Regions from separate parts of the Streptomyces odontomachicola genome, predicted to be linked through region 3. Evidence: riboswitches for the same ligand, from Rfam matches in the RefSeq annotation. Region 3 holds a riboswitch; each other region holds the start of a gene.
The links. A riboswitch is a leader RNA that binds a small molecule or an ion and turns the genes downstream of it on or off. The one in region 3 is predicted to bind cyclic di-AMP.
Positions count from the first base shown of each region.

Region 1: another riboswitch for cyclic di-AMP. It lies ahead of ABEE00_RS15885 (M23 family metallopeptidase); the one in region 3 lies ahead of ABEE00_RS19400 (LysM peptidoglycan-binding domain-containing protein).
Region 2: another riboswitch for cyclic di-AMP. It lies ahead of ABEE00_RS33495 (C40 family peptidase); the one in region 3 lies ahead of ABEE00_RS19400 (LysM peptidoglycan-binding domain-containing protein).
Region 4: another riboswitch for cyclic di-AMP. It lies ahead of ABEE00_RS32285 (M23 family metallopeptidase); the one in region 3 lies ahead of ABEE00_RS19400 (LysM peptidoglycan-binding domain-containing protein).

Region 1 is NZ_JBCFOK010000007.1:313,790-319,482, forward strand. It holds gene ABEE00_RS15870 (bifunctional acetate--CoA ligase family protein/GNAT family N-acetyltransferase) at 1-1,375, opposite strand, end outside; gene ABEE00_RS15875 (HPr family phosphocarrier protein) at 1,562-1,846, shown strand; gene ABEE00_RS15880 (GntR family transcriptional regulator) at 1,983-2,741, opposite strand; gene ABEE00_RS15885 (M23 family metallopeptidase) at 2,891-3,724, opposite strand; cyclic di-AMP (ydaO/yuaA leader) riboswitch at 3,740-3,901, opposite strand; gene ABEE00_RS15890 (M16 family metallopeptidase) at 4,265-5,638, opposite strand; gene ABEE00_RS15895 (M16 family metallopeptidase) at 5,665-5,693, opposite strand, start outside.
Region 2 is NZ_JBCFOK010000026.1:76,476-82,168, reverse strand. It holds gene ABEE00_RS33505 (C40 family peptidase) at 1-511, opposite strand, end outside; gene ABEE00_RS33500 (hypothetical protein) at 879-1,232, shown strand; gene ABEE00_RS33495 (C40 family peptidase) at 1,381-2,580, opposite strand; cyclic di-AMP (ydaO/yuaA leader) riboswitch at 2,604-2,737, opposite strand; gene pcrA (DNA helicase PcrA) at 3,032-5,473, shown strand; gene ABEE00_RS33485 (M23 family metallopeptidase) at 5,604-5,693, opposite strand, start outside.
Region 3 is NZ_JBCFOK010000010.1:43,713-49,405, forward strand. It holds gene ABEE00_RS19390 (hypothetical protein) at 120-431, shown strand; gene ABEE00_RS19395 (glycoside hydrolase family 84 protein) at 435-2,417, opposite strand; gene ABEE00_RS19400 (LysM peptidoglycan-binding domain-containing protein) at 2,653-3,423, opposite strand; cyclic di-AMP (ydaO/yuaA leader) riboswitch at 3,428-3,587, opposite strand; gene ABEE00_RS19405 (GNAT family N-acetyltransferase) at 3,915-4,523, shown strand; gene ABEE00_RS19410 (cellulase family glycosylhydrolase) at 4,627-5,693, opposite strand, start outside.
Region 4 is NZ_JBCFOK010000023.1:75,548-81,240, reverse strand. It holds gene ABEE00_RS32290 (aldo/keto reductase) at 1-424, opposite strand, end outside; gene ABEE00_RS32285 (M23 family metallopeptidase) at 929-2,116, opposite strand; cyclic di-AMP (ydaO/yuaA leader) riboswitch at 2,130-2,356, opposite strand; gene ABEE00_RS32280 (PP2C family protein-serine/threonine phosphatase) at 2,684-4,000, opposite strand; gene ABEE00_RS32275 (PP2C family protein-serine/threonine phosphatase) at 4,384-5,693, shown strand, end outside.

The sequences.
Region 1 (5,693 bases), on a different contig from region 3:
CGCTGCCGCTGTGCCGCGCCCCCTTGACCACCACCACGGGCTTGCGCGCGGCGATGCGCTTGGCGAGCCGGGTGAACTTGCGCGGGTTGCCGATGGATTCCAGGTAGAGGAGCGCGACCTCGGTGTCCGGATCGTCGTCCCAGAACTGGAGCACGTCGTTGCCCGAGACGTCCGCGCGGTTGCCGGCCGAGACGAACGTGGACAGGCCGGTGCCGCGCCGGTGCAGCCCTTCGAGGAGCGCGATGCCGATCGCCCCGGACTGGGTGAACAGGCCCGCGCCGCCCCGCTGCGGCAGCTCGGGGGAGAGCGTCGCGTTGAGCCGCACGTCCGGCGCGGTGTTCATCAGCCCGAAGGCGTTCGGACCGATGAGCCGCATCCCGTACGAGCGGGCGAGCCGCACGAGTTCGCGCTGCTCGTCGCGGCCGAAGTCGGCGGAGAGCACGACCAGGCCCTGCGCGCCGTGCTCGCCGCACTCCCGCACGACGCTGCTGACCTGCGCGGCCGGCACGGCGACGACGGCCAGGTCGACCGGTTCGGGCAGCTCGGCAACGGAACGGTAGGCGGGCACGCCGCCCAGCTCGGCGCCGCCCTCCGCGCCGCCCGACTCCGCCTCGCTCGCCGCCGGAAGGTTGCTGTTGACCGCGTACGCACTCCCCGTGAAGCCCCCGGCGCGCAGCCCCTCCAGCACGGTGCGCCCCGCGCCGCCCGGGCCGCGGCTCACGCCGATCACGGCGACCGAGCGCGGGGCGAGCAGCCGCCGCACGGAGTGGGCCTCGGCCCGCTGCTCGCGCGCGTGCATCACGGCGAGGGAGCGCTCGGTGGGCTCCAGGTCCAGGGTGAGGTGGACCGAACCGTCCTCGAAGCTGCGGCGCTGTGAGTAGCCCGCGTCCGTGAACACCTTGATCATCTTGCTGTTCGCGGGCAGCACCTCGGCGCTGAACCTGCGGATGCCCCGCTCCCCCGCGACCGCCGCGATGTGCTCCAGCAGCGCCGAGGCCACCCCGCGTCCCTGCTGGTCGTCGCGTACGAGGAAGGCGACCTCGGCCTCCTCGGCGGGCGCGGAGGCCGGGCGGCCCGTGGCGTCGATGCGGTCGTAGCGGACGGTGGCGATGAACTCGCCGCCGACGGTGGCCGCGAGGCCGACCCTGTCCACGTAGTCGTGGTGCGTGAAACGGTGCACGTCCCGGTGGGAGAGCCGCGGATACGGGGCGAAGAAGCGGTAGTACTTCGACTCGTCGGAAACCCGCTCGTAGAAGCGGGTCAGCCGCTCGGCGTCGTCCTCGGTGATGGGCCTGACCAGGGCGGTGCCGCCGTCGCGCAGGACGACGTCGGCTTCCCAGTGCTGGGGGTACGCACGTTCCGCGGGGGACTGCATGGCCTCAGGGTAGGCCCTGCGGCGGATGCGGACAGAGGGCCGTGAGGCCCCTCGGGGCACCGGAGGGACCGGCGCCGCCGGCCCTTCCCTCCCTGGCGGAGGCGGGCACGGGTGTGCGGCCGTCCCGTGCAAGACTGGTCCAGACAACCGTCACAGTCACACCAGCAGCAACCGAAGGGCAACACCATGGTTGAGCGCCGTGTCACCGTCGGCTGGGCCGAGGGCCTGCACGCCCGCCCCGCCTCGATCTTCTGCCGTGCCGCGAACGCCGCGGGCGTGCCGGTCACCGTGAAGAAGGGCGAGGACGGCAACCCCGTCAACGCCGCCTCCATGCTCGGCGTCCTCGGCCTCGGCGCCGAGGGCGGTGACGAGATCGTGCTGGCCTCGGAGTCGGACGACGCGGAGTCCGCGCTCGACCGCCTGGCGAAGCTGGTCGCCGAGGGTCTCGAGGAGCTCCCCGAGACCGTCTGAGCCGACCGCTCAGCGTCCGGGGCCGCACCCCCGGACGCGCCTTTCGCAGACGACCGGAGGGAATTCCCGCGCCGCACGCGGGAATTCCCTCCTGTTGCTTTTCGGCCCCTCTGTGCCGCGCTCTATACGACGGCTGTTAAATGCGGTCGCGTGCCGTGTTGACGGCAGGTTTCGTTTCGCTCACGGCGCTTTTCGGGGATGCCCTTTCCGTGGATTCGGCCCGCGGCCCTTTCGGGGACTCCGCGTACGGCCGCCCCGGGGGCTCAGCGTGCGGTCCGCGCAGCCGGTGCAGCGCGGCCGTGCGCTCGGTGTGCCGGGCCATCAGGGAACGGGCGCGCTCCGCGTCGCCGCGCGCCACCGCGTCCGTGAGCGCGCCGTACTCCTGCCAGGCCGCTGCCGTACGGGCCGGGGCCTCCACCGCGTACAGCCAGGCGATCTTGCGGCGGAGCTGGGTGAGCAGCGAGGTCAGGCCCGGGCTCCCTGTGGCCTGCGCCAGGGTCTCGTGGAACCACTGCTCCAGTGACCGCAGATCCGACAACTGCCCCTGGTCAAGCCGCTGTTGGCCGAGCCTGACCAGCCCGCTCAGCACCTTCAGGTGCGCGCCGCTGCGGCGCTGCGCCGCGCGGGCCGCGCCCAGCGGCTCCAGCAGCGCGCGCACCTCCAGCAGGTCGGCGGCCTCCCGCGCGGTGGGCTCGGCCACGCAGGCGCCGGCGTGCCTGCGGGTGCACACGAAGCCCTCCGACTCCAGGGTGCGCAGCGCCTCGCGCACCGGCACCCGGGACACGCCGTACCGCCGGGCCAGAGCGTCCTCGGTGAGCCGCGCGCCGGGCGGGAACGCCCCGCCGACGATGTCGTCGCGGATCGCCGAACAGACCGCGTGCGCGGAAATTCGCATGGCATGGACTGTATGGCAAGCGCGCGGGAATTCCGATGCGCCGAGGTCAATTCCCGTGAATACGGCGTGAAAACGGCCCCCGGCCGTCATGCGGTCGGGGGCCGTTTCTCAGCGAGTCGGACTCAGGGGCCGGTCTCGGAGACTCGGACTCAGAGGGAGACGCCCTTGCTGCGCATGTACGCGACCGGGTCGATGTCCGAGCCGTAGTCCGGTCCGGTGCGGATCTCGAAGTGCAGGTGCGGGCCCGTGGTGTTGCCGGTGTTGCCGGAGAGCGCGATCTGCTGACCCGCGCTCACGGTCTGGCCGACGGACACGCCGATGGACGACAGGTGGCCGTACTGGCTGTAGTGGCCGTCCTTGTGCTTGATCACGATGTTGTTGCCGTAGGCGCCGCCGTCGCCGGCCTCCACGACCTCGCCCGCGGCGACGGCGTTGACCTTGGTGCCCATGTCGGCGTGGAAGTCGACGCCGGTGTGGCTGCCGGACGACCACAGGCCGCTGGAGGACTGGTACGGGGTGGAGAGCTGCGGGTTGGCGACGGGCGCCATGTAGCCGCTGAGCTGCGCGCGCTTGGACTCGGCCGCGCGGGCGGAGCGCTCGCGCTCCTCGCGCTCCTTCTTCGCCTTCTCGGCCGCGGCCTTGCGCTTGGCCTCCTCGGCCTTCTTCTTGGCCTCCTTGGCCTTCTCCTTGGCCTCGGCTGCGGCCTTCTTCGCCGCGGCCTCGACCTCGGCCTTCTCGGCGGCGGTCTGCTGCGCGTCGGCCTGGTGCGCGACGGTGTCGGCGACGGAGCCGTCCAGGTCGATGGCCCGGGTCAGCCCGGTGTCGTCGGGGGAGGGCGAGCCGGCGTCGGCGAGCGCGGGCGAGGCGACGGCGCCGACGACGCCGACGGCGGCTATGCCCGCGATGCCTGCGGCGCCGGAGGAGACCCTGCGGCGGGTGCGGCTGGGCGCACGGTGCTTCCCGGTGGCACGGATGAACGCCATGAGTCGGCGCGACTCCTTTCCTTCCTTCTCGCCTACCGGGTTAGCTGACGGGTTCGGAGCAGGAAGGTCTCCTACGGTCGCCACCGCTCGCGCGAAGGCGGCCGATTCACCCCAAGGGACGTGTGGGTCCCCGGCTCCCCTGGCTCGCGCCGTACGGGGACTCGGCGATGGCTCTCCGTCGGCCGCGGGCGCGGTCACTTCTGACGAGGAGCGGCACCGAAGCTAAACGGGCCATCAACGGACCACCAAGCCGATCCGGGTTTTTGTTGGCCTTGCCACACCCACCACCCGGGCACCACGGGCCATTTCGGGCATAACGCCGGACATGGCGGACATTCAGCTCAGGAGGGGTCAGGTTTCGGCACGCGAACGGCAGGGGCCAGGCACGAAAGCGGCCGTGAACGAACACAGGATCACCACAGGCGCGGCACGCGAAGGGGCCGGGGGCGACTGCTTCCGCCCCCGGCCCCTTCTGGCCGAGCCATCCGAATTGCCCGCTATGCGCCTTTCGGTGCGCCGCGTACGGGATCCCGTACGGCCTCAGCCCCCGGTGACCACCGTGACCTCGCCGATGCCCAACTCGCGCACGGGCTCCGCGATCTGCGACGCGTCGCCGACCAGGATCGTGACCAGGCGGTCGGCCGGGAAGGCGTTCACCGCGGCCGCCGTGGCCTCGACCGTGCCGGTCTCGGCGAGGCGGGCGTAAAGCTGCCCCTGGTAGTCGTCGGGGAGGTGCTGCTCGACCTGGTCGGCCAGGGTGTCGGCGACGGCCGCCGCCGTCTCGTACTTGAGCGGCGCGACGCCCACCAGATTCTGCACGGCGACGTCGCGCTCCTCGTCGGTGAGCCCGCCCTCGGCGAGGGTGCGCAGCACCTTCCACAGGTCGGCGAGCGCCGGGCCCGTCACGTCCGTGGCCACCGAGCCCGAGACGGACAGCAGCGCCGCGCCGCCCGCGCCGTCCTCGGTGGAGCGCAGCACGAGGCCCGAGGCGCGCACCCCGTAGGTGTAGCCCTTCTCCTCGCGCAGCACCCGGTCGAGCCGCGACGTGAGCGTGCCGCCCAGGCAGTAGGTGCCCAGCACCTGCGCGGGCCAGGCGCTGTCGTGCCGGTCCGGGCCGATGCGCCCGATCCTGAGCTGGGTCTGCACGGCGCCGGGCCGGTCCACGATGACGACACGGCCCCTGTCGTCCGCCGTCACCGGGGGCACAGGGAGCGGCTCGGCCGAGGAACCGGTCCAGGCGCCGAGGGTGTCGGCGAGCGCCGCGTCCAGGTCGGTGCCCTCCAGGTCGCCGACGACCACGGCGGTCGCGGTGGCCGGGCGTACGTGGGCCTCGTAGAAGGCGCGCACGGCGGCGGCGTCGATCCGCGCGACGGTCTCCTCGGTGCCCTGCCGGGGCCGGGACATCCGGGACTCGGCGGGGAACAGCTCCTTGGAGAGCTCCTTGGCCGCGCGGCGCGCCGGGTTGGCCAGCTCGTGCGGGATCTCGTCCAGGCGGTTGGCGACGAGGCGCTCGACCTCGCCGTCGGGGAACGCGGGCGCGCGCAGCGCGTCGGCGAGCAGCCCGAGCGCCTTGGGCAGCCGGGAGGCCGGGACCTCCAGGGAGACCCGGACGCCGGGGTGGTCCGCGTACGCGTCGAGGGTGGCGCCGCAGCGCTCCAGCTCGGCGGCGAACTCCTCGGCGTCGTGCTTGTCCGTGCCCTCGGAGAAGGCCCGCGCCATGATCGTCGCGACGCCGTCCAGGCCCTCGGGCTCGGCGTCCAGCGGCGCCTGGAGGCAGATCTCGACGGCCACGACCTGCTGGCCAGGGCGGTGGCAGCGGAGCACGGTCAGGCCGTTGGGCAGCGTGCCGCGCTCCGGGGCGGGGAACGCCCAGGGCTTCGGCTGACCGCCGCGCGGCTGCGGGTGGAAGGTCATCTCCGGGGTGGGCGCTTCGGCGTCGCTCACTGGCCGTGCTCCTCGTTCTCGTCGG
Region 2 (5,693 bases), on a different contig from region 3:
GCGCGGTGGCGAAGGAACCCAGTTCGTCGCGGGCCGAGTTGAGCCGGGACTGCCGTCGCGCCGACTCGTCGCGCAGGTCTTCCAGATGGTGTCTGGCCTGGTCGGCGCGTTCCTGGGCGCCGTTGGAGCGTTCGGCTGCCCGTTCGGCCTCGCGGTGCAGCGCGTCGGAGCGGGACTTGATCTGCTCGGCCGACGGGCGGGGCGCGGCGTGCCCTGAGCCCTCGTACGCGGTGGCGGTGGCCGTGCCGGCGATCGCGAGCGTGAGGACGGCGCGGGCCGCGTTCCCGGACAGCGCGCGTGCGGCGCCTGCGGGAAGCGGCAGCGAGAGGGAGCGGGGGAGGGGAGCGGGGAGCGGTACGGAGAACGGGGCCCGCGGCCTGCGGTGAGGGTGCGGGCGTGAGCCCTGTGTCGGGTGGGGTTCGAAGCGGTGCCGGGGAGCCGAGGGGAGAGCGGAGGGAGAAGAGGAGCGAGGGGAGAAAGAGCGGGGAGAGGTCTTTCGGTGGGAGGCCATGTGCGGCCGTCACTCCCTTGAGTGCTGAGCGGCGCCGGTGCGGCGCCGGTGCGGCGCCGGGCGTCGTACGGCCCGCGAGGGGAACCGGCGGCGGCCGCCACAGGGGGAATGCGGCCGCCGCCGGTTCTCGGCGGGGGCGGCCGGCGGTCCCGAGGGGCGGGGCCGGCCACCTGGCGAGGACGCTAGCCGCGCGGCCCGAGCCGTCGTGCGGCGTTGACCGCGACTGACCGCATTCGTTCACGCGGGAGAGGCGGGCTCACGGCGCGGGCCGTGGAGCGACGCGTTCCGGTTGGGCCGCGACCGATGCGGGACATACGCCCACCCTGACCGACAGGTCGTGTTATGGCCCCGGATACCCTCCGGAGCCATGAACGTGCTCATCAACATCTTCGTCGCCCTGCACATCGTCGGTATCGCCGCCCTGCTCGGCGGCTTCTTCGCGCAGATGAAGTCGCTGCGCACGGGCGAGGCGCGGATCTCCCCCGGCATGCTGCACGGCGCGCTGACCATGCTGGTCACGGGCGCGGTGCTGGTCGGCCTCAACCAGGCCGAGAGCAACCCCGTGAACAACATCAAGATAGGGATCAAGCTGGCGCTGCTGGTGGTGGTCCTGATCCTGGTCTACGTGAAACGCGACGAGGAGAAGGTGCCGTCCTCCGTGCTCGGCACGATCGGCGCGCTGACCACGGCGAACATCTTCATCGCCGTCCTGTGGACCTGAGCGGGGCTTGAGTCCGGCGTAGCGGAAGCAGAAGCGGAGGCCGGAGGAGTGCGGTACGGGTCCGCCCGCCGGGGTGCGGCGGGGCGGGCCCGTACCGGATCTTCCGGCCGGCGCGGAGGCCCGGGCGGCGGTGCGCCGCGGCCCGCCGTCAGCCCGGCCGCACCGCCGAGTGGAACGGCATGTAGTTGATCGACTCGTAGCGCACGTTGGCCCCCGGCTTGGGCGCGTGGATCATCTGGCCGCCGCCCGCGTAGATGCCCACATGGCTGATGTCGTCGTAGAAGAAGACCAAGTCACCGGGCTGGAGCTGGGACTTGGAGACCTTCGTGCCGATCTTCACCTGGTCCCAGGTGGTGCGCGGCAGCGATATGCCGGCCGACTTCCAGGCGTCCTGGGTGAGCCCGGAGCAGTCGTACGAGGACGGGCCCGTGGCGCCCCAGACGTAGGGCTTGCCGAGCTGCTGCTTGGCGAAGGCGATGACCTTCTCCGCCTTCGAGGACGCCGAGGAACCCCCGCCGGAACCCTCCTGCGAACCGGCCCCCGAGCCCGAGCCCGCGTCGGAACCGGAACCAGAACCGGAGCCGGAATCGGAACCGCCCTGGTGCTCGCGGCGCTCCTGCTCCCGCTTCTCCGCCTCGGCGGCCTTGCGCCGCGCCTCGGCCTCCTTCTTGCGCTCCAGCGCGTCGAGCCGGGCCTTCTCCTGCGCGGTCAGGCGGGACAGCAGCTTCCGCGCGTCCGCCAGCTTGCCCTGGACCTCCTGCTTGCTGTCCTTGAGCTTGCGCTGCGTCGAGGCCAGCGAGGAGAGCCGCTGCGTCGCCTCGGAGCGCTGCGAAGCGGCCGCGCGCTGCTGCTTCTCGTACTCGGCGACGGCCTCCTTCTGGCGGCCGGTCATCCTGTCCATCATGTGCTTCTGCTTGAAGAAGCCCTGCGGATCCTGGGTGAGCAGCAGCGTGGCGGTCTCCGAGATGCCGCCGGTGCGGTACTGCGCGGCCGCGTAGGTGCCGAGCGTGCGCCGCGCGTCGTTGAGCTTCTCGGTGCGCTGCGCGACCTGGTTGAGCGCGCCCTCCAGCTTCGAACGCTGGGAACGGGTGCGCTCCTTGGCCTCGTTGTACTTCTGGGTGGCGGACTCGGCCTGGTGGTAGAGCCGGTCCACCTGCCTCTGCACATCCTCGACAGGGGCTCTGCCGGTGTGGCCGCCGCTGCCCGCCCCGTCGTCGGAGGGTGCGGCCGAGGCGCCCTGGGAGAGGAGGGTGACGGAGGCGAAGGCGGCGGTGGTGACGCCTATGGCCCCGCGCTTCGTGCTGGCGGACTGAAGTATGCGGGTGCGCGGCTTGCGATGGGACGCCAAGGCCGGCGGCTCCTTCCGTGCTCCGCCTACCGGGTTAGCTGTCGGGTTCGGGCGTCGGAAGGCGGCCCTACGGTGCGCGTCAGCGCTCCGATTCACCCCTGCGGTACGTGCGTACGCGGTGGGTCCCCGGCTCCGGCGCGTGCGGCCGGACTCGGCGGGGGCGGCCCGTGCCGGCGCTTTCGCCGGCGAAGCGGTGCGGACTGCCCGCACGCACGGTAGCGAAGGCGTGTGGCTGATGTGAAGGGCGATGTGCGATACGTCCGTTATCTTTTCGTTGCCGAGTGCACACGGGGAGGTCACAGGGGTCGTACGGGGAGTTCACCGCGCCCTCGTCGAGCGGCCCGGAAATGCGCCCGGGGCGGGCCGGGAACGAATCGGGGGCCGCTGTTTCCAGGCCGGTTCCGGCGTACGGCGTCAGCCTGTCAGCGGTGGCGCCTAGACTCGGACGACGATGAGCAGCCTCTTCGACGACAGCTATCTCGCGCACCTCGAGCCCCCGGCCGAGGAGGAGCCGCCGCCTCCTCCGGATCCCGAGGGCCCCGAGCAGGCACCCGACGATCTCTTCGCGGGCGCCTTGGACGGCGGTGCCCGCGACCCGTGGTATCGCGACGGCGCCCCGCGCACCGTCGTGGACACCGCGGCGCTGTTGGAGGGGATGAACGAGCCGCAGCGCGACGCCGTGCTGCACACAGGATCGCCGCTGCTCATCGTCGCGGGCGCGGGCTCGGGCAAGACCCGTGTGCTGACCCACCGCATCGCGTATCTGCTCGGCGCCAGGGGCGTGCACCCGGGGCAGATCCTCGCGATCACCTTCACCAACAAGGCCGCGGGCGAGATGAAGGAGCGGGTCGAGGAGCTTGTCGGCCCGCGCGGGCAGGCGATGTGGGTGTCCACGTTCCACAGCGCGTGCGTGCGCATCCTGCGCCGCGAGTCGAAGAAGCTGGGCTTCACCTCGTCCTTCTCGATCTACGACGCGGCCGACTCGAAGCGGCTGATGGCCCTGGTCTGCCGCGATCTCGACCTCGACCCGAAGCGCTTCCCGCCGAAGTCCTTCAGCGCCAAGGTCTCCAACCTCAAGAACGAGCTGGTCGACGAGGAGGACTTCGCCGCGCAGGCCGCCGACGGCTTCGAGAAGACCCTCGCCGAGGCCTACGCGATGTACCAGGCACGGCTGCGCGAGGCCAACGCCCTGGACTTCGACGACATCATCATGACCACGGTGAATCTGCTGCGCGCCTTCCCTGACGTGGCCGAGCACTACAGGCGCCGCTTCCGGCATGTGCTCGTCGATGAGTACCAGGACACCAACCACGCCCAGTACGCCCTGGTCAGAGAGCTGGTCGGCGGCGGGGACGATCCGGCCGAGCTGTGCGTGGTCGGCGACGCGGACCAGTCGATCTACGCGTTCCGCGGCGCGACCATCCGCAACATCCTCCAGTTCGAGGAGGACTACCCGGACGCGACCACGATCCTCCTGGAGCAGAACTACCGCTCCACGCAGACCATCCTCAGCGCCGCCAACGCCGTCATCGAGCGCAATGAGAACCGCCGCCCCAAGAACCTGTGGACCCAGGCCGGTTCGGGCCGCGCGATCACCGGCTATGTGGCGGACACCGAGCACGACGAGGCGCAGTTCATCGCGGACGAGATCGACCGCCTCACCGACGCGGGGGAGGCCAAGCCCTCCGACGTCGCGATCTTCTACCGTACGAACGCCCAGTCCCGCGTCTTCGAAGAGGTGCTGATCCGCGTCGGCCTGCCGTACAAGGTGGTCGGCGGCGTCCGCTTCTACGAGCGGCGCGAGGTCCGCGACGTCCTGGCCTATCTGCGGGTGCTCGCCAACCCCGAGGACTCGGTCTCGATGCGCCGGATCCTCAATGTGCCCAAGCGCGGCATCGGCGACCGCGCCGAGGCCATGATCGAGGCGCTGGCCTCCCGCGAGAAGATCACCTTCCCGCAGGCGCTGCCCCGGGTGGACGAGGCGTACGGCATGGCCGCGCGCTCCGCGAACGCCGTCCGGCGCTTCAACGCGCTGATGGACGAGCTCCGTACGATCGTCGAGTCCGGCGCGGGACCCGCGACCGTGCTGGAGGCGGTGCTGGAGCAGACCGGCTATCTCGCCGAGCTGCAGGCCTCGACCGATCCGCAGGACGAGACCCGCATCGAGAACCTGCAGGAACTCGCCGCCGTGGCCCTGGAGTTCGAGCAGGAGCGCGGCGAGGACGAGCCGGGCACGCTGGCCGACTTCCTGGAGCAGGTCGCGCTGGTCGCCGACTCCGACCAGATCCCGGACGAGGGCGAAGAGGACGAGGACCAGGGGGTCGTCACGCTGATGACCCTGCACACCGCCAAGGGCCTGGAGTTCCCCGTGGTGTTCCTGACCGGCATGGAGGACGGCGTCTTCCCGCACATGCGCGCGCTGGGCAACACCAAGGAGCTGGAGGAGGAGCGGCGCCTGGCGTACGTCGGCATCACCCGCGCACGCGAGCGGCTGTATGTCACCCGCTCCGGCATGCGCAGCGCCTGGGGCCAGCCGCAGTACAACCCGCCGTCCCGCTTCCTGGAGGAGATCCCGGAGACGTACGTGGAGTGGAAGCGCACGGGCAAGGGCGCGGGCGCGGCGGTGAGTTCGAGCGGCGGCATCGGCGCCTCGCTCTCCTCCACCCGGAGTGGCGGGGGCGGCGGGCCCAGCGGATTCGCGACGCGGCGCGGCGGCAGGGAGAAGCCCACGATCTCGCTGGCGACGGGCGACCGGGTCAGCCACGACACCTTCGGCCTGGGCACGGTCGTCGCGGTCAAGGGCATCGGCGACAAGGCGGAGGCGACGATCGACTTCGGCGGCGAGAAGCCGAAGCGGCTGCTGCTGCGGTATGCGCCGGTGGAGAAGCTCTAGCCTCCGGCGGTTCGCCGCGTTGCCGTCGTACGTGGTCGTACGTGGCTGTACGTGAGGGCCCGGTTGGTCGGTGACCGCCGGGCCCTTGCGCGCTGCCCCGGGGGTCCGGGTCAGCGGAGGAGAGCGGTGATCACTCCGGGTTGAGGCCCTTGTCGCGGAGCCAGGGGAGCGGGTCGACGGCGTCGCCGCCGCCGGGGTGGACCTCGAAGTGGAGGTGCGG
Region 3 (5,693 bases):
GTCGTCTGCGAGGTCGTATGAGGTGGCGTGCTGCGGCGGGAATTCTCGGTGCGGTGGTCGTGCTTGCGGGGTGCGGCTCGGGGAATTCGGATGGCTCGGACAACGCCTCTTCCGTTCCCGTGAGTTCGCTCGTCGGGCGGTCCGTCGCGCAGGTGCAGCCGGAACTCCCGGAGAATTCCTCGATGGTCTCGTACGACATGTCCAAGCCCCTCACGGGCGCGAAGCCGAGTTACCACCTGGACGGCACGGTGGACGACAACGTCTGGGTCGTCGTGGCGACTTGCGCGAACACCCGGACCATCGAGGACGGCACCGATCTGAAGATCGGCGTGGTCAAGACGGACGCCTATTCCGGAAAGTTGCGGGAGCGCGCGCAGAAGCATGCTTTTGACCACTACATCCCGGACTGCGCCCGGGGACACACGCGCTAGTCGCTAGCCGTGCTCCTGCTCGATCCGCACCTTGGCGAGGAAGTCCCCGATGAACGGATCGCCGAGCAGCACCGGGCCCAGCCGGTGGTGTTCCGCCGGATCGACCATGATCTTCGAGGCGGCGGTGGCGTCCTTGTCCATCGCCGCCCGCTCCCCGGCGGCCCGCTCTCCGTCGCCGTCCTGGAGCGCCGCGAGCGTACGCACCCCGTGCTGCATCGCCGTACCCCACAACTCCGTGGCCTGGAGCCACCGTTCGGAGTCGGCGAGGAAGCGCGGGTCGGTGCCGCCCTTGCGGAGGATGCCGGGGGTGCGCGCGATGGAGTCGGCCACCGGGCGCACCTGGCGCAGCGCCGCGGCCGGATCGCTCCTGTAGCGTTCCCAGAAGGGCGCCAACTTGCTGTTAAGTACCGGACTTTGCGGCTGCCACGGCCGATCGCCGAATGTCGGGGCCAGATGGTTGAGGTCCACGAAGACGCGTACCGCCCGTGCCGTACGCGCGTCGCCCCCCGCGAGGTAGCGGGCCGCCTGCGCGGCGGAGCGCTCACGGTCGTAGCCGCGGTCGTTCCACGCGAAGTCGTTCATGGTGAAGACGGCCGACTTGCTGGCGCCCGCCTGGCTCATCGGATTCGAGACCAGCCCGCTGACCTGCGATGACAGTCCCGGCTCGCGCTTGTCGTACGGGGCGAGCAGCAGCCGCCCCGTGGTCTGCGCGAAGTCGTTGACGGGATAGTTGTCCCAGACGAAGACTTTGCGCCCGAACAGTTCCGAGGCGCGCTCGGCCTGCGCCTTGGTGATCTCCGGCGGCACCACGTCGGTGCCCGTCCACATCACCTCGACGTCCTTGTCGAGCGACGTGCGCAGCGTCTTCTTGTACGCCGTCTCCTTCAGGTCCCCGTACTCGGTCGGCACCGTCTGCAGCGGCCGCGTGCCAGGCAGCGGCGCGAGGACGTCACGCTGCACCTCGTTCAGCAGGCTCACCTGCGCCTTCGCCGCGGCCTCGCGCCCGGGAGCGCCGAACTTCTTCTCGTCTCCCGCGCAGTTCCACTTCGTGTAGCTGATGTCGTCGAGCGGTATGGAGAAGGAGCGCACGCCGATGTCGTACAGCGAACGCAGCTTGGCCTTCAGCGCCTTGAGGTCGTCCGGGTCGGAGTAGCAGATCGAGTTGCCGGGGGAGACGGCGAAGGTGAACCGCACGTGGTTCGCACGTGCGCGGTCGACGAGTTCGCGCAGCTCGGAGAGGGTTTTCGCGGGGTAGGGCTCGCGCCACTTCTCGCGGTGGTAGGGGTCGTCCTTCGGCGCGTAGACGTAGGTGTTGGCCTTGGTGTCGCCGAGGAAGTCCATGTGGTCCAGGCGCTCGGCCGCCGTCCAGGGCTTGCCGTAGAAGCCCTCGATGCTGCCGCGCAGCGGCATCGCGGGACGGTCGGCGACCGCGACGCCGGGGAGCGCCGACTTCTTTGCTCCCGCGATGAGTTGGCGCAGGGTCTGCACCGCGTAGAACTGCCCCGCGCCGTCACGCCCGCCCAGCGCGACGGTGCCGCGCGCGTCGACGCGCAGCCCGTACGACTCGGCGCGGTCGGGTACGGCGGTCCCGCGCAGGGCCCGCGCGATGTCGGGCCGCCGGGCCGCGCCGAGCAGGAGGTTCACCCGTCCCGGCGCGGCGGCACGGGCCTCTTCGACGCGTACGCCGCTGCCGCGCAGCACCGTGGTGAGCAGCCGCTGCGCGGCCGGATCGGTGTCCTTGCCGGTCACGACCCGGATCTTGTGCGGGAGGGGGAGGCCGGGCCCCGTACGGCTGAGCTGCTGCGGCGTGGGCGAAACGACCGGCAGCGGACGGGGATCGGCGTGCTGACCGGCGGGCCGCTGGTCAGAGGCGCGGTGCTCGGCGGGTTGACGGTCGGCGGCGGGCCGGTCCGAGGCGAGCGCGGGCGGGGCGGCGGCCAGGAGGGCGAGGGAGAGGAGCGCGGCGGGAGTTCTGGCGGCGGACAAACTGCCTCCACAAGAGAACCGGCAATCGGACACAAAGCCCAAAGCTCAGACTCCGACCCCTCCACAACCCCGTCAACCCCAGGGGTCCCGCACGGCACGAAAGTCCAAGAGCGGGGGAGGGAAGTGCAAGCGGGCCGGCCGGGGTGTGGGTCGCGGCGTGGCCCGGGTCTGCACGCAGCGCTGTGTCCGGTGGCCGTGCGGCCACCGGACACAGCAGGGTGCGGGACCGAACCCCTCAGTACGCCCCCGACACGTTGTCGATCGACCCGTACTGCTTCGCCGCGTAATTGCATGCCGCGGTGATGTTGGCGACCGGGTCGAAGGGGTCCTGGGACGTTCCCGGGACGTGGTTGGCGGCGAAAGTGGGGGCGATCACCTGGAGGAGGCCCTGGGATGGCGTGCCGGCTGCGGCGTTGGAGTCGTAGCCGTTCGTGGCGCGCGGGTCGCCGCCGGACTCCCTCATGATGTTGCGGTGAATTCCCTCGTAGCTGCCGGGAATTCCGTGCTGCTTCATGATGTCGAGGGATTCCCTGATCCACCCGTCGAGGTTGTCGGAGTACGCACTCTGCTGCGCATTCGCGCTTCCCTGCGGCGACGGCGCGGGGCCGGAACTCCGGGACTCTCCGCCCGAGTTCGCCCCTCCCGAGTTCGCTCCGACCGTCAGCTTCGTGCCCGGAAGGATCATCGAGGGATCGGCGCCCACGGCGTCCCGGTTCTCCTCGTAGAGCTTCTTCCAGCCGCCGTCGACGGAGAACCTTTCCGCGATCTTGTGGAGGGAATCCCCGGGAGCCACCGAATAGGTCTGGGAGGCGCTGGAGCCGTCGCCCGAGTTCGAGGCGCCGGTCCGCTCCGCCGCCGCGGGCTTTTCGGCGGGCGCGGCGTGGGCGGCGCCCGCTCCGACCGCGGGCAGAACGAGGGCGGCGCCCCCTGTGTTCACGGCGACAAACCCCTTGTGCAGGCGACGGGAAGCGGACTTCGGACGGCGGTGCTTGCCTTGAGCGGCCATGGTGCTTTCCTCTCCGGTGACGCCTGCGGGGTGAGCTGTCGGGTTCGGGCTGGAGAGGCCCGGCCGCTGCGTGCTGTGCGGCTTCACCCCGAGCCGTTCCGGAATTCCGCAACGGCGGCCTGCGCGGTTCCCCCGCTCCTGCCGAAAGTGCACGGGTGTGTTGTCCGGACGGCGGCAGGATTCGGCGCTCCGCCCGGGGGTCGAGCCGAACGTAGGCAGGAAAGGCGACCCCGAACAACCCCCGTATTCCTTTCCGGGATTCCCTGCCGGAGAAGAAGGGGAATGCTGGACGGTGCGTCAACTCATCGCCCGGGATAGGGAAATGGGCCCGGACTCACCCCGAGGAAAGATCCATCCGCGCGGAAAAGGTGACGCGAATCACTGCCGTCGACCGCAACCGTCACCCGAAAAGGGAAATCCTGGAAATTCGGAACTTTTCTCGGCGCCGCAAACCGGTTGCCAACGCGCTCCGCAGCCCCAAGTATCGGCCCATGCACACCCCTTGGGAGACCGAGCGGCTGCTCATGTGCCCGCTCACCCCGGACGATCTGGACCGCCTGACCGAGCTCGACGCCGACCCGGCCGTGATGCGCTACCTCAACGGCGGCAGGCCCACACCCCGCGAGACCCTGCGTACCCAGGACCTCCCGCGCATGCTCCGCCGCCACCCCGGCCTGGGTGCAGGACCGGGCACGGTGGGCTACTGGGCGGCGCGGGAGCGGGCCACGCGGGAGTTCCTCGGCTGGTTCGAGTTCCGCCCGCTGTGGGAGGCGGAGCCGTACGAGGTCGAGCTCGGCTACCGGCTGCGCCGCGCCGTCTGGGGCCGCGGCTACGCGACCGAGGGCGCCCGCGCCCTGCTCCGCAGGGGCTTCACCGAGCTCGGCGTCCGGCGGGTGACGGCCCACACGATGACCGTCAACACCGCCTCGCGCCGGGTCATGGAAAAGGCCGGCCTGCGCTTCGTGCGCACCAGCTTCGGCGACTGGCCCGACCCGATCGAGGGCTCTGAGCAGGGCGATGTCGAGTACGCGATGACCCGCGCCGAATGGGAGGCGAGGGAGGCGAGGGAGAGGCGCAGGGCGGGCCTCCGCAACGGCTGAGCCCGCCCCTCCACGGGCGCTCCTCCACGTACGCCCGTTCCGCGTACGCCACCTCCACGTACGCCCCCTTCACGTACCCCGTACGGCTGACAACTCCCGCCGCTCAGCCGTCCGTCGGCCGGACCGACACCCGTACCTCCTCCGCGCCCGGCTTCAGCTCCAGCCGCAGCGTCCGCGCGTCAGGCCCGGAGGTCACCCGCGCACCCTCGGCCCGTACGCGATATCCCTCCGGATAACTGTGCGCGGGAATCCGGACCGTGGTCACCGAGCCGTCCCCGAAGGCGCCGCCGCCCGCCTTCTCCGGCGTATAGCGCAGGTCGAAGGCGCGCGCCTCGCGGTCGTAGCCGTAATCTCGCGGAATCCCGGCCACCCGGTCGGGATGCGGGACCGACACGGCGTCGAGCTTCTTCCAGTCGACATTGCCGTCGCGGGGCGGGCGCTTGGTGTTGAAGACCAGGGCCTGTTCGTCGCCGGGGCCCGCGGTGGTCGGGTCGTTTCCGGTGTAGGCCCAGTATTGGTAGCCGACCTTGTTCTTCATCGCCAGGTCGGTCTGGGAACGCAGTACATCCTCGGCCGTGATGGCGCCGAATTCGGTGAGCAGCAGCCCCTGTTGGTGTGCGCGCGACTGCTTCTCCGCGTTGGCGAAGACGGCCGCGTCCGGGCCCTTGCAGCCGAAGTAGTTGTGCAGAACGGCCTGCGAAGTGCAGTAATCGTGGAAGGACATCGCCAGATTGCGGCCCTTGAGCGAGACCCGGGTCGGTATCCCGATGTTGAAGAACTGCATCGGCTCGTAATAGACGGTCGTCCGCGCATCCACCCGCCGGATCGCGTCCACCGCCTTCTGCTGCACCGCCGACAGCCGCGCGTCCTGCTCCTTGCACCCGGTGGGCAGCAGACAGCCCAGGAAACGGTTCCCGGGGAAGGGCTCGTTGAACAGGTCGAAGCCCATCACCCCGCGCGTTCCCCGGAATTGCTGAGCGACATGCGCCCACGCGTCCGTGTAGTGGTCCGCGATGCCCTTGCCGTCGGAGGCCGGGCGGTTCTCGTAGAAGCTGTCGTAGGAGTTCTTCACCCCCGCGTTGAGGAAGTAGTTGGCGGGGAATCCGGCCTTGACGAGATTGGGCGCGCCCTTGTCGAGCACCGCCCAGTCCGGCCACCCGTTGCCCTGGA
Region 4 (5,693 bases), on a different contig from region 3:
CGTCGAGCGCGGTGAGGAACTCCGACACCTCGACGCTCTCGTCGTCGTAGTGCGTGTAGTAGAGATCGATGCGGTCGGTGCGCAGCCGGCGCAGGGAGTCCTCGACCGCGGCCTTGATCGTCGTCGCGGCGAGGCCGTTGTTCGGCGCCAGCGCGCCGACCTTGGTGGCGATGACGACCTGGTCGCGCACGGAACTGCCGCGCTCCGCCAGCCACTTGCCGATCACGGTCTCGGACTCGCCGCCCGCGTTGCCGTCCACCCAGGCCGAGTAGACGTCGGCGGTGTCGATGAAGTTGCCGCCGGCGGCGAGGTACGCGTCCAGCACGGCGAAGGAGGCGGACTCGTCGGCGGTCCAGCCGAAGACGTTGCCGCCGAGCGAGAGGGGGGAGACGGCGAGCGTGCCGAGGGGGCGCCGGTCTTCCATGGAGTGAGGGGAAGGGGTGTTCCGGGTGGTGTCAGCCATGGCGTAGACCGTAACTCCGCCGCTTCCGCCCGGCACGGACATTTCCCTGCGGACAAGCCCCGTAAGGGGAGGCCGGACGCCGAGGCCAGGGCCCGAAGCCAAGGCCACTAGGGGTCTCGTAAGGGGAGGGCGGAGCCCCTAGGGATCCCGTACGGGGAGGGGCCGGCGGCCCTGGTGTCGGGGGGTGAGCCACCAGGACCGCCGGGGTCTTCCGTACGGATGCGTACGGATGCGTGCGGAGGGGAGAGGGGGCAGGGGAGGCCCCCGTTCGCCGCCGCCCCGTCCCCTCCTGCTGTGCGCGCCGTGGAGGCGACAGGTCGGATGGTGCGCTGACCGGTCGGACCGCCCGGCAGTCCGAGGCGGCGGCGTGGATGTGAGCGGAACGTTCCGAAGCGGGAGGCGGGCGGGGTGGGGAGGCCGTCCCTTACGGGGCCGGCCCCGTAAGGGACACCGCGCGGCGCCTCCTCAGACGCTGAGCCCCTTGCCCCGGAGCCACGCCAGCGGGTCGATCGCGTCGCCCCCGCCGGGGTGCACCTCCACGTGCAGGTGCGGGCCCGAGGAGTTGCCGGTGGAACCGACCCTGCCGATGACGTCGCCGGTGCCGACCTTCTCGCCGGCCGACTTGTTCATCGAGGACAGGTGGCAGAACCACAGCTCCGTACCGTCGTCCAGCTGCAGCACGATGCGGTAGCCGAACGAACCGGCCCAGCCCGCCTCCTTGATCGTGCCGGAGTGGATGGCCTTCACCGGAGTACCCGTAGGGGACGCGAAGTCCTGCCCCGTGTGGGTGGACTGCCACATGCCGCCGGAGGCGCCGAAGCCCTCGGAGAGCGTGTAGTTGGAGACCGGCAGCGTGAAGGAGCGGGCCAGCTTGGCGAGCCGCTCGGCCTCCGCCTTCCGCTTCTTCTCCGCCTCGATCTTGGCCTTCTTCTCGGCCTCGGCCTTGCGCTCCGCCGCGGCGTTGGCCTTCGCCTTCTCCGCCGCCGCGTGCGCCGCCTGCTGCGCCGCGGCCTCGCGGGCCTTGGAGTCGGCGTCGTTCTGCTGCTGTTCGGCCTGCGCGAGTATCCGGGCGCGCAGCGCCTCGCCCGCGTCGGTGCGGCCCTGCTGCGCGTCGCCGTCGGTGATCCCGGCCTGGCTCAGGGGCGCGCCCGCGAGCACCGAGTCGTCGGCGGACTCGTCCGCCAGCAGGCGGCCGACGCCGGGCAGCTCCTTGGCGTCCGGGATCTTCTCGGCGGCCGAGGCGAGGTCGGGCATCGAAATGGGCGCCGGCGCGCGGTCCTTGGCGGTGGCCATGCCGCCGGCGCCGACCGCGGCGATCACGCCGACGCCGAGCACCGCGCCGCTGCGGGCCATGCCGCCGCCGCGCTGCTTGCCGACCCTGTGCCGTCCCCTTACGGGGCGCAGGGACTCCTCGGTCGGGTTCCACTCGCCCAGCGGGCCGCCGTCGCCCGGCTGTTCGTCGGAACCGTACGCCGCGACGGGTATCTCGGCGGTCTCGGCCGCGGGGAAGAAGGTGGTGGCGGGCCCGTAGGGGTCGGCCATGCTGCCGTACTCGTCGTACCTGCTCCGGGGCCGGTCGTACGCGGCGGCCTGCGCGTACGGTGCGCCGCCGGTCTCCGGCGGGGCCTCGGGGGCATGCCTGTTGGACGCCACGGGGGGCGTTCTCCTTTCCTTCCTTCTCGCCTACCGGGTTAGCTGACGGGTTCGGAGCAGGAAGGTCTCCTACGGGTGCCTCGTGGGAGAAGGCACCCGATTCACCCCGGACCTCCCGTACGGCCCCTAGGGGTCGGACGGTGAGGAACCCTCCTCGGGCGACCGTGTGGACGGCCGTCGAGCAGGGGTGGTTCCCCGGTTCCCTCGGTGCTGCCTATCGAGTTGTGGCTCGTGATGGAGCACGTACGGGATTCGGCGACGGCGCACGGTGCCGTCTCTCGTGACGGCAGTGACGACCGCGCTGCGTTATCGAACGTTAATAGAGTCGGTGGCTTTATTCCAAGCCGTTCCGGTGATTTTGTAGTCGCCGTCGCCCCGCAGTTTCCGCCCAGCGGAGGGCAATTGGGGCGCTGAATCACCCGTTTTGAGCCATGCGATCGCCGAGAGTGACCAACGCGGGCCGCGATCGCGGCGGTTGAGGAACGGTCACGGCGCCCGGCGGCCTTCACGTGCTCCTCACGATTTTGCTTCTCGAACGTGATCATGGACCGGCCGCGCCCCGGACCGTCACCCCTGGTCAGACCCCGTACCCCTAGGGGCTCCGTCTCCGCTAGGAGCTCCGCTTCCCCTAGGGGCTCCCTCTCCCCTAGGGACTCCGTCTCCCTTGGGGACCCCGTCCCCCTCAGGGGCTTCGCCCCCGGGCGCCCCACTCCTGGGCAGCCGTCCGAAGGCCGCCGCGCTGCCTCCGGCGAAACCCGTACGGGGCTTCTCGTGCAGCACGGAACCGGAGCGCCGCGCCACGAGCAGCGCCAGGTCGTCGGTGGTGCCGCCGCCCCCGGTGTACGCGAGCACGTCCGCCATCACGGCGTCGAGCAGCGAGTCGGCGGTGTCGAAGCGCAGGCCGGCGAGGCGTTCGGCCGGCTCGTAGAAGGAACCGTCGAGATGCGATCTGGCCTCGGACAACCCGTCGGTGTAGAGCAGCAGTTGCGAGCCCACGGAGAAGGTGACCTCGTCGGCGCGGTCGGGCCACACCCCGAGCTCCGGCATGCCCAGCGGCAGCGCGTACCCGGTCGGATCCAGGCTCCGCACCGTCCCGTCGCCCTCGATCAGCAGCGGCGGAGGGTGGCCGCGGTTCACGATGCGCAGCGTGTCCGGGCGGTCGGCCGGCACCTCGGCCAGCACCGCGGTGGTGAAGCCCTCGAACTGGTCGAGCCCCCGCCGCCGTTCGCCCTCCCTGTGCAGCGCCCACTCGAGACGCGCGGTGAGACCCTCGAGGGTCCACTCCTGCTCGGCCGCCTCGCGGAAGGCGCCGAGCACGATGACCACGGCCTCCACCGCGCCCATTCCCTTGCCCCTGACATCGCCGACCAGCATCCGCGTCCCGTAGGGGGTCTCCTGGACCGCGTACAGGTCGCCGCCGATCCGCGCGTCCGTCTGGGCGGCCTGGTACCGGGCGCCGAACTCCAGCGCCCCGATCCGGGAAGGCGGCAGCGGCAGCACCGCGCGCTGCGCCGCCTCGGCGATGCCGCGCGCCGAGGCGAGCTCCGCGTCCCCGCGGCGCAGCGCGCGGTTGATGCCCAGCGCGAGCACGGCGACGGTGACGATGGTCAAGGTCCGCATCGCGTCGCCGAGCGGGCTCTGGTCGCCGTCCAGGGCCAGCAGCGCGCCGAAGAACACCGAGGCCAGCACCCCGATGACGGCCGTGCAGCGCTGCGTGCAGAACGGCGCGGCCACCAGCGGAGCCGCGGAGAAGAAGGGCCCACCGGTCATCTCGGGGGCCGGGAAGAACACCCGGCACAGCACCCCGAGCGCCAGCAGGAGCGCCGGAATCCACCGCGCGAACCACGGGGCATTCCGCCCTATGACGGGCACGTTCTTCCGCACCGGACGGCTTCCTCTCCTGCTGTGCTGCTGCGCTCGGGCACCGTCCCAATCTGGCCGCTCGCCTACGGGTCGGCCACTCGGCCTCCGCCATTCGTCCGGACCGGGTTCTCCCTTACGGGAAGGGTCACCCCCTAAGGGATGCCGGGCCCTAAGGGCCTGGTCCCGGGCCCCCGGAGGGGTCGGCCCCCTAGGTGAGGGGCACCCCTACGGGTCTGGCCCGGGGCCCCGGAGGCGCCGGCCCCTAGGTGAGGGGCTCCCCCTAGGGGTTCCGCTGGGGACCTGCCGCGCAACCCGATCGCGCCACTCCATGCCGCGCGGCGGGGCCCGCGACGTTCCACTGGTAGCCGGGAGCCGTCACCGGGACACGAGGGAGAGCGCCGGGCGTGGGAACGGGCAGAGCGGTCAGGGCGCAGAACACGGCCGTGTGGCCGCAGACCTGGGTGCGCTGGCTGCCGCCGCTGTTCATCGTGATCGCGGTCGCCCTGGAGGTGACCGTTCCGCCGCGGTACTTCTTCGGCTCCCTGCTGAGCGCCTCGGTCCTGCTCGGCGCGCTGGTCTACCCGCCGCTCGGCACCCTCGCCACGGGCTTCGCCTGCGCCCTGATGCTGGTGATCCTCGACATCAGCGCGACCAAGGAGTACAACGAGCACCTCTCCGGCGCGATGATCACCGTCTGCATCGTCACCGTCCTGGTCACCCTGCTGTCGGTGGCGCGTGTACGGGCGGCCCGGCAGCTCAGCCAGGTGCGCGCGGTGGCGCAGGCGGCCCAACTCGCGCTGCTGCGCCCGCTCCCCGAGCACATCGGCCCCGTACGGATGGCGGGCTGCTACCAGGCGGCGACCGACGAGGCGCTGATCGGCGGCGACCTCTACGGCGTCCGCCGCAGCCCGTACGGGTTGCGGGTGCTGATCGGCGATGTCAGGGGCAAGGGAATCGGCGCCACCGGCACCGTGGCCACCATCCTGGCGTCGTTCCGCGAGGCGGCCACGGTCTGCACCGACCTGCCCGAGGTGGCCGACCGCATCGAGGCCGCGCTGGCGCTGGACCGCGAGGACGCCGAGGCCGGGATGCTGCCGAGCACCGCGCCGCCCCCTGAGGACCCTGTCAGGGCAGCCCGTAAGGGGTCTCAGGGGCGCCCGCAGGGCGCGCCGGCCGTCCCTGAGCCGCCGCAGAGCGCCGGGGAACTCTTCGCCACCGCCGTCCTGATGGAGCTCCCCGAGGACGAGGAGGTCGTCCGCGTACTGGCGCGCGGCCACCCGCCGCTCTTCCGCCTCGGCCCCGACGAGGTCACCCCGCTGGAGCCGCTGGAGGAGGAGTACGGGCTGCCGCTCGGGCTCGGGGAGCTGGCGACGGGGCCGCAGCGGGTGCGCAGGTTCGAACTCCCCGCGGGCCGGATGCTGGTGGCGTACTCGGACGGCGTGACCGAGGCGCGGGACAGGGACGGCGAGTTCTACCCGCTGCGGCAGCGGCTGGCGGCACACTTCACCAGCACGGACACCGGCACCGGCTCGGGCTCCGGCCCCAGCCCCGGCCCCGCCGCGGACTGGGACGCCGAGCCGCCCCTGGCCCCGAGCGACGTGGTCTCCTTCGTCCAGCGCGACGTGAACCGCTGGGCGCCCTCGCTCAACGACGACCTGGTCGTCGTCGTACTCAAACGCTGCGCAACCCCTGAGGGCCAGCACCCACAGAGCGC